Regions from separate parts of the Rhizobium sp. H4 genome, predicted to be linked through region 1. Evidence: riboswitches for the same ligand, from Rfam matches in the RefSeq annotation. Region 1 holds a riboswitch; the other holds the start of a gene.
The links. Region 1 has a riboswitch for FMN ahead of C4N04_RS28020 (6,7-dimethyl-8-ribityllumazine synthase). Riboswitches for the same ligand answer to the same signal wherever they lie in the genome.
Positions count from the first base shown of each region.

Region 2: another riboswitch for FMN. It lies ahead of C4N04_RS00680 (DMT family transporter); the one in region 1 lies ahead of C4N04_RS28020 (6,7-dimethyl-8-ribityllumazine synthase).

Region 1 is NZ_PSOW01000023.1:38,758-43,160, forward strand. Features, by position in the region: gene C4N04_RS28005 (hypothetical protein) at 1-197, shown strand, start outside; gene C4N04_RS28010 (hypothetical protein) at 281-601, opposite strand; gene C4N04_RS28015 (SRPBCC family protein) at 786-1,232, opposite strand; FMN riboswitch at 1,791-1,934, shown strand; gene C4N04_RS28020 (6,7-dimethyl-8-ribityllumazine synthase) at 2,015-2,449, shown strand; gene C4N04_RS28025 (VOC family protein) at 2,593-3,282, shown strand; gene C4N04_RS28030 (DUF1194 domain-containing protein) at 3,514-4,290, opposite strand; gene C4N04_RS28035 (LysR family transcriptional regulator) at 4,396-4,403, opposite strand, start outside.
Region 2 is NZ_PSOW01000001.1:128,619-133,021, forward strand. Features, by position in the region: gene C4N04_RS00675 (esterase-like activity of phytase family protein) at 1-1,803, opposite strand, end outside; gene C4N04_RS00680 (DMT family transporter) at 1,886-2,791, opposite strand; FMN riboswitch at 2,884-3,035, opposite strand; gene hupB (DNA-binding protein HupB) at 3,161-3,436, opposite strand; gene lon (endopeptidase La) at 3,643-4,403, opposite strand, start outside.

The sequences.
Region 1 (4,403 bases):
CGCTGGACGGAAACGACATGACGTTGTTGACGTCGATCCTGCGGCGCTGGTGCGCGCGCTATGGAATCGAGTTTACGGCGGACGAAAGCCGTCTGAAAGCGAAGGAACTCGTCGAGTGGTTTGAGTTCGGCGTCAAGGATCCGGCCGAACTCGAGGAACTGATCGACGGCAAGTACTGGCTCGTCAGCCGGATCTGACCTGAGCGCAATGACAGTTTCCAAAAGAAAAGGCCGGGCGAAACATCGCGCCGGCCTCGCCCGTCAGCCTCATGCAGAGGCTTTTAGTAGTCGTCCCGCCAGCGGCGTTCGCGATCCCAGCGGCGTTCATGGCGCCACCGCGGGCCATCCCAGTCGCGGTGGCGGCGCTCCCAACCCCAGCGAGGTGGACCACCATAGAAAGCCACCGGCGGCGGGCGTCGCCAGTTGCGGCGGCATTCGCCCCAGCGGGTCAGGTGCCAGCCGCGGCCGCAGGCGTAGTCGACCTTGGTGACGTCGCTTGTGACCTTGCTCTCGACATTGATTGTCCCCATCGGCATCGCCTGCGCAGAGCCGATCGAAAGGCTGCCAGCGAGCAAGGCAGCCGCGATAGATAGTGCCTTCATCGAAAACTCCATTTCATCCAGCCGTACCCACTTTAGGGCCGCCAAATTGAACTGGAGATGAACCGGGCATTCATGTTTGCAGGTGACAAAACCTTGCTTTTTGACGGTCGGCCGGAGCGCCGGCCGGGCGTTTTTCCCGCAGCGGCAAGCGCTTGAGAAGCGTCACACGCCCGCGAAAAATCGTTCATGTCCTGCCATAAAAAGGATCCGGCCCCGGATCGCGCCCGGCGGCGACCGCGGTGAGCCGCCCGAGATAATGCTCCCAGCCCTCGGCATGGCCGGCGCACTGCTCCTCGCTCGGCAGGCCGCTATGGGTGAGTCGGAGTAACGTCCCATCCGGCTGCTCGATCAGGTCGATCTCGACCAGGCTGGAGCCCGGCGGCACGACCTCGCTGCCATCCCATCCGAAGCTATAGGCAAGCCGATGCACCGGCACGACCTCGCGAAACGAGCCTCGCGCAAAGCGGGCGCCGGTGACGTTGACGAGATAAAGACCGCCCGGCTCCGGCTCGATCTCGGCCTCCGTTCCCATCCAGCGCAAAATCTTCTCCGGATCGGTCATCAGCGCAAACACCGCAGCCGGCGGCGCCGCAATATGCGCCTCACGGCGCACGACAAAAGACTCTGGCATGCCTCCCTCCCATGATGGTCACGGCCTGCCCCGCCTCATGCGGGACGGGGCGTCATGCTGCTTCGGCGTGAATGTGCTCCGGAGGGATGTAGGCGCGAGTGCACGCACAGCAAGGGCGATGGAAGCCGCTCCTCGCATCGTCGGCACCGCTGCCGCTACTAAACCGTTGCAACGCCACTCGTCATGGTGCCCTTCGCTTCCGCTCCGTGCATTCGCGGCTCAGCCGCTCACCCCCTCATCTGCCTGCCGGCATCTTCTCCCCGCCGGGGAGAAGCGTCTCGCTCCTTTGAAACGTTCGCTATGGGAATGACGACCCGTGCGGCTTGCTCCCCCTTCGCCCCAGCGGGGAGAAGATGCCCGTTAGGGCAGATGAGGGGGGTGAGGAGCGAAAGCGACGAACGCCTTGAGCGGCAAGCGAAAGGCAAGTGGCTTCCATCACGGCTGTGGATAGGTTGGTGGAGGACGATCAGCCGAAGCATGACGCCCCCTAAGATTGCAGCCCCTATCACCAAAACCAATTCCCCTATTGCCAGCCCCTCGCCTTGCCCCTATTGTCCGCGCCGTTCTCAGGGCGGGGTGAAAGTCCCTACCGGCGGTATGCAGTTTCGATTGCGAGCCCGCGAGCGCCTTCTTAACGAAGGGTCAGCAGATCAGGTGAGATGCCTGAGCCGACGGTCATAGTCCGGATGAAAGAGAACGCGCGTTCCTGCTGCCCTCGCCGGCAGCCGGTCAACGTTCGTGATCGCCTTGGGTGACGTGTCTGTACGCCAAAGGAGATTACCATGACACCCACCCGTTATGCCTTCGTCAAAGCCGGCTGGCACGCGGATATCGTCGACCGTGCGCTCGAAGGTTTCCAGCAGCTCATTCCGGCTGAGCAGATCGACGTGTTCGACGTTCCCGGCGCATTCGAAATGCCGTTGCTGTCGCGCGATCTTGCGGCGACCGGGCGCTATGCCGCCGTCATCGCCGCCGCCTTCGTCGTCGATGGCGGGATCTATCGTCACGAATTCGTCGCCCAGGCCGTCGTCGACGGGCTGATGCGCGCCGGCATGGACACCGGCGTGCCGGTGCTGTCGGTTTCGCTGACGCCGCATCAGTATCAGGAAACCGAGCACCACACGCAGATCTACCGCGCGCACTTCGTGGAGAAGGGCCGCGAGGCGGCCCGCGCTGCCCTGATGATCGGCAAGACGCGCGCCGCTCTTGCGGCGTAGGAGACTGCGCTGACGGCGGGGCTGGCCCGCCGTCTTCTCCTTGCCGACAGAAGAATTGATTCGACGCCCTGCCCGCGCTGTGGTCCACTCGCGCACGACATGTATCGCCATTCTTAATGCGTCCAAACGTCGAGGAGCTGAAGATGAGCAATGCAATGCGCAGTGAAACCCCCACAGAATCCATCAGAACACGGCCCGCCGACACCAAACTCGAAGTGGTGGTCATCCCCGTTTCCGACGTCGACCGCGCCAAACGCTTTTATGACGGCCTCGGCTGGCGGCTCGATGCCGATTTCGCCAATGATGCCGATTTCCGCGTGATCCAGTTCACGCCGCCCGGCTCCGGCTGCGCCATCATCTTCGGCAGGAACGTGACCGCCGCCGCGCCCGGCTCCGCTCAAGGCCTCTACCTCATCGTCTCCGACATCGAGGCCGCCCGCCGCGATCTCATCGCCCGCGGCGTCGAGGTGAGCGAGGTCTTCCACGACGCATCGGGCGTCTATGCCGGCAAGGACGAACCCTATCTCTTCGGGCGCCTGCGCATCGCCGGCCGCGATCCCGAGCACCGCAGCTACCGCTCCTTCGCCTCCTTCAAGGATCCTGACGGCAACGGCTGGCTGTTCCAGGAAGTCACCACCCGCCTGCCCGGCCGCATCGACGCCGACGAGACCGTCTTCTCCACCTCGAGCGACCTGGCCTCCGCGCTCCGCCGCGCTGCCGCCGCCCACGGCGAACACGAGAAACGCAACGGCGGCAAATACGACGAGAACTGGCCGGACTGGTACGCCAAATATATGGTCAGCGAACAAGCCGGCAGAGAGCTGCCGCTATAGGCAGTGAAGAGCCCCATCCCGAGGCGCGAGACGGGTGCTCCGAACAGCAATAAATGCAGGGAACACCGTTGCAGCGCGTCCTTCGGGCTTCCGGCCGTTAGGCTGCGCCTCGAAGGACGCGCTTCAGCATCGCTCTCGCGGGGCTCACCGCCTGGCTGCCTTCGCTGCCGCCACCATGCCGTCGAGCCAGTCCCGATAGCCATTGATCATCGGGTTGGGCCAGCAGCCCTCTCACCGGTCAAACATATCCCGCCATTGTTTCTCCCCGATCAAGCAGTCCGTTGCCGGCTCCGTGCCGGCGATCGGCTGCACCGTCGCCGGAAGAGACAGGCCGCTGATCTCCATCACCAGCTTGCGGCGCACGGCGACGGCGAAGTCCTCGATCTTGCGAACCGGCAGCACGAAGGCGCCGGGGCCGCCGATGACGCAGTCGGCATAATATTTGTCGAGCCCGTCAGGCGCATCGGAAGGCCGCAGCATGAGGGCGAGGCCGTTGATGACCATGCCTGATGCCACCGCCTTGTCGCGGACGGGCGTGACGGGATTGCCGGAATTGTTCGGGCCGTCGCCGGAGACATCGATCACCTCCCGCCTGCCCCGGAAGGGGCTGGCGATGATCATGCTGACGCCCTGGGCAATCGCGGTGGAGATCGAGGTGCGCCGCTGCGTGCCGATCGGCCGGGCGTCGAGTTTGTCGGCAAAGGCAATCGCATCCTGCTCCGTCTCGATCACCTGCCAGTCGATCACCGAACCCTGGACGACATAGCCCGCCCATTCAAAATAGCTGATGGCGATGCGGCCGGTAAGCCCGCCCTTCACCGCGTCGATGAATTCCTTGTGTTTCAGCGCCGCGACATAACCGTCGCGCTGGATGCCGATCTCTTCGAAATCCATCGAGCGCGAGGTGTCGACGGCAAGCACCAGCGTCACGTCGACATCGTTTGCCGCAGCCTGCGCCGTCGGCACGACACCGGAAAGACCCATGAGCACCGCAAGTGACGTCAGCATCGGCAGATCCCCGCGCCATTCTCAAGCCGGGCGACTCTAGCACAGCTTCGCCTGGGAAGGACGCACCGCCACGCGCACGGCTTCAATTTTCGGTGATGGCACCCCTCAATGCA
Region 2 (4,403 bases), on a different contig from region 1:
CTTCGGATTGTAGGAGACGAGCTTGACGAAGCCCTTCTCGTCGTCGGCCCACTCGCGCTGAACCGCCATCCAGAGCGTGGCATCGTCGCCGCTGCCGATAATGGTCACACCTTCGAAACCGAAGCGGATTTCGTTGGCGGCGAGTTCCTTCGGCAGGGCGATCTCGGCCTTGATATCGCCCTTGGCGTTGACGTTGTAGAGGGCGTGCGGGACGAGACGCTCGCCATAGCCTTCCGAGGCGAGCCAGAAGGAGCCGTCGGCGGCGACCGCGATGCCTTCGATGTCGAGCTTCTGAGCCGGGGCGCCGTCACGCTTGACGACGAGGGCGTCGGTGATGACGGCCGGCTTCGTGCTGGCATCGATCGTGTAGATCGTCGGCTGCGAGCCGAGAACGCTGTCGCTGACGGCATAGAGCATGCCCGGCTTGCCGGGAACGGCAGCGAGACCGGAAAGGGCTGCGAAGCCGATCGGATTGCCGTCCTTATCGGCGGAGACGATCTGCGGATAGGCTTTCCCACCTTCCGAACGCTCGTAGATCATCACATGCGAGCGTGCTCCGCCATCCTTGCCGAGGTCGAGTTCGTTGGCTGTCGCCAGTAGATTGCGCTGGGGAATGGCGACCGCGCCTTCCGGCGAAATGCCCGATGGCAGCAGCTGCACGAGCTCGGGATCCGCACCGGTATCCTTATAGACGCCGACGAGCGAGGCGCGCTCGGCGAGCAGGAAGAAATATTGGTCATCGCCGAACTTGGCGGCTTCGAGGCCTTCCGGCTCGACGCCCTTCGATCCCGAACGGCTTTCCGGATAGTGGCCGATATGGGCGACGGCGCGTTCGAAGGATGCGCCCGATTCGTAGAGAAGTTTGCCCGCCTTGTCGAAGATGGTGAAGCCGCGCGAGCCGCCCTGGTAATCGCCTTCATCGGCAACGACGAGGCGGTTGTCGTCCAGCCACTTCACGGCATCGGGCTCGCGCAGCACGCCCTTCGATTCGCCGGTGAATTTCAGGGCGCCATCACGCTTGGTGTCGATGCCGGTGAGATCGATGCTGCCGGCGGAGAAATGCGTCTTCACCTCGGCCGTATTGGCGTCGATGATGACGATCTCGTTGTTTTCCTGCAGCGTCAGGGCAATCTCGTTCAGCCCGTTGAAGGCGACGAATTCCGGCTCCGGATCCTCAGGGGCAACGCCGGCGAGACCGGTTAGCGTCACATGCTTGATGCTGCCGCAATCAACAGTGCCGTTCTTAACCTGGAAGACGACGAGGTCGCCGGCCGGCATCTGCGGGATCTTGCCGTCATTGACGTCTTCGTCGCGCTCGTTTTCGATTGCAATAGTGCCGAGCGTCTTGTCCTTGTTGAGGGCGATCGAATCCGGCTGGCCGCCGAGATCGCAGGTGCTCTCGATCTTCTTGGTCGCCACGTCGACGATCGCCAGACGGCCTGAGGGCTTCGCCTTGCTCTCGGAGGTGTTGACGGCGACGAGCGCCTTACCGGCGCTCGAGGTGACCGATGTCGGCTCGCCATCCATCATCAGCGCGCCGCCTGATTTCGGCGCCTTGGCATCGGTGATGTCGATGAAGCCGATCGCGCCGAGCGGGCTGTCGCTGTAGATCAGCGTCTTGCCGTCGTCGGTCGCGGTGATGATTTCGGCCGATGTCGCCGCGAGCTTGTCCTTGTCGTCAGGCAGGTTCTGGGCGACCGGGAAAGAGGCGATGCGGTTAAAAACCGGTTCGGCCGCGGCCGGAAGGGCGACGGATGCGAGAAGCACGGCAGCAAGCGCTGCCTTGCGCGATGAAATTGTCATGAAATCCCCCATGTGTCGAATAGTCGAAACATGGGTTTTCTGCGGGACTGCCATGACAGAGACATGACAGTCCGTGACATTTTCACGAGGAGGCCGCTTGCCTTTCCCGGCGGATCTCGTTGCGCATGATGAAGAGCGATGCGGCGAGGATCAATCCGGCTCCCAGCCAGAGATAACCGGCCGGCGCATAACCGAAGAACAGCCAGCCGGCGAGCACATTGAGCGGCAGCTTCAGATCGTCGAACGGCTGCACATAGGCAGCGTCGGCGCTGGCATAGGCAAGGGTCAGCAGATATTGCGCCACGACCGTCAGGAGGCCCGCCAGCAGGAAGAGCGCTAGCGTCGCACCCGTCGGCACGGCAAGGCCCGCCGCAAGCGCCAGCCCGCCGTTGATCGGCGTCAGCAGCACCAGCAGCCAGACGGTGATCGTCTCCGGCTTCTCAATGCCGGTCAGGCTCTTGGTGATCAGCGACGATGCGCCCCAGAGCAGCGCCGAGAGCACCGGCAGCAATGCTGCCCAGGTGAAGCTGTCGGACCATGGCTGCAGGATGATCATCGCGCCGGCAAAGCCGACAGCGGTGGCCGCCCATCGGGCGGCGCCGACGCGCTCGCCGAGGAACAGGCGGGCGCCGAGGATGATGAAGAAGGGCGAGGTCATGACGAGCGCAATCGCCTGCCAGATCGGCACCGAAGCAAGGCCGGAAACCCAGGCCGCGACGCCGAGCGCGGCAAAGACCACGCGCACGACATGCCGCCAAGGATAGTTGGTGCGCATGGCCGAAAGACCTGCCTTGCGCAGGAAGGGCAAGGAGAAAAGGAAGGCGAAGGCATATTGCCAGAAGGCCGCCGAGGCCGGAGGAAAGGCGAGCTTCATGGTCAGCCACTGGGTGACGACGTTGAGGAGCGAAAAGGCCACGCCTCCAAGCACCATGAAAGTTGCGCCGGCAAGGGCGCGCGATTGCGAGACTGCAAGGGAATTCTGATTCATGTCTTTCATCCGAAACCTGGGACCAACATAAATCAGGACGCATGAGGCGACGACACGCTGAGGCCGGCAGTCCCCTGCCCGCGCGCGGCCATGCTCATTCTCTTTCATCCGGACTATACCGTCGGCTCCGGAATCGCACCGGATCTGCTGACCCCTCCCTAACCGAAGCTTGGGAAGACGCTCGCGGGCTCGGGCCGCAGCCCTTACCGCCGGTGGGGAGTTTCACCCCGCCCTGAGAACAGCTCCGTGGTAAAACAAAGTGCCGTATGCGGCAAGCGGCCATAACGAAAAGGGGCCCGGCAATGCCGAACCCCTCTCAAAAAAACCCTACACAGCCGGTCTCGTTTACGGCTGGCGGATAATCTCAAATCAGCCGTTGACGGCGTCCTTCAGGCCCTTGCCGGGCGTGAACTTCGGCACGTTGCGAGCCGGAATATCGACTTCAGCGCCGGTGGACGGGTTGCGGCCCTTCGATGCGGCACGATGAGAAACGGTGAAGCTGCCGAACCCTGCGAGGCGGATGTCGCCCTTGTTCTTGAGTTCAGCCTGGACAACGTCGAAAACCGCGTCGACAGCGGAAGCCGCGTCAGACTTCGTCAGTCCTGCCTTTTCGGCCACTGCGGACACGAGTTCATTCTTGTTCATGTTTCCACCCCTTTCTAAATGGTATGAAACGACTCAAATGTAAGCTAGGCGCAGAATAGGTTTCATCAGGCCCGCCGGGAACCCAAAAGCCCTGCAAATCAAGGAAAAGCAAGCGTCTCCATGACGTTTTCACAAAAAAGGCTGGCGTTTCCGCCAGCCTTTTTGCGTCTTTTGCGCCAAATGGGCATAAATGTGGCAAGCGCCACTCAATGCGCTATGGTTGCGCCCGTCTCATCAAGGCCTTCGACCGATGTGATCACCGGCGTTTCCACCGTGCCATCCCACTCGATCGGCTCGGGCCGGCGGACGAGCGCGTGCTTGATCACCTCGCCCATGCGGGAGACCGGGATGATCTCCATGCTGTTCTTCACATTGTCCGGGATCTCCGCCAGATCCTTGGCGTTCTCTTCCGGAATCAGCACCTTCTTGATGCCGCCGCGGAGCGCCGCGAGCAGCTTTTCCTTGAGACCGCCGATCGGCAGCACACGGCCGCGAAGGGTGATCTCACCGGTCATGGCCACGTGCCTGTTGACCGGGATGCCGGTCATGATCGAGACGATGGCGGTCGCCATGGCGACGCCGGCCGAGGGGCCATCCTTCGGCGTCGCGCCTTCCGGCACGTGCACGTGGATGTCGTTCTTTTCGAACATCGGCGGCTCGATGCCGAAATCGACGGCGCGCGAACGGACATAGGAAGCCGCTGCCGAGATCGATTCCTTCATGACGTCCTTCAGATTGCCGGTGACCGTCATGCGGCCCTTGCCCGGCATCATCACGCCTTCGATGGTCAGCAGCTCGCCGCCGACTTCCGTCCAGGCAAGACCGGTAACGACGCCGACCTGATCCTCGCCCTCGGCTTCGCCGTGACGGAAGCGCGGGACGCCGAGGTAATCGGCGATGTTGGCGGCCGTCACGTGAACGGACTTCGTCTTGCCCTTGATGATCTCGGTGACCGCCTTGCGGGCGA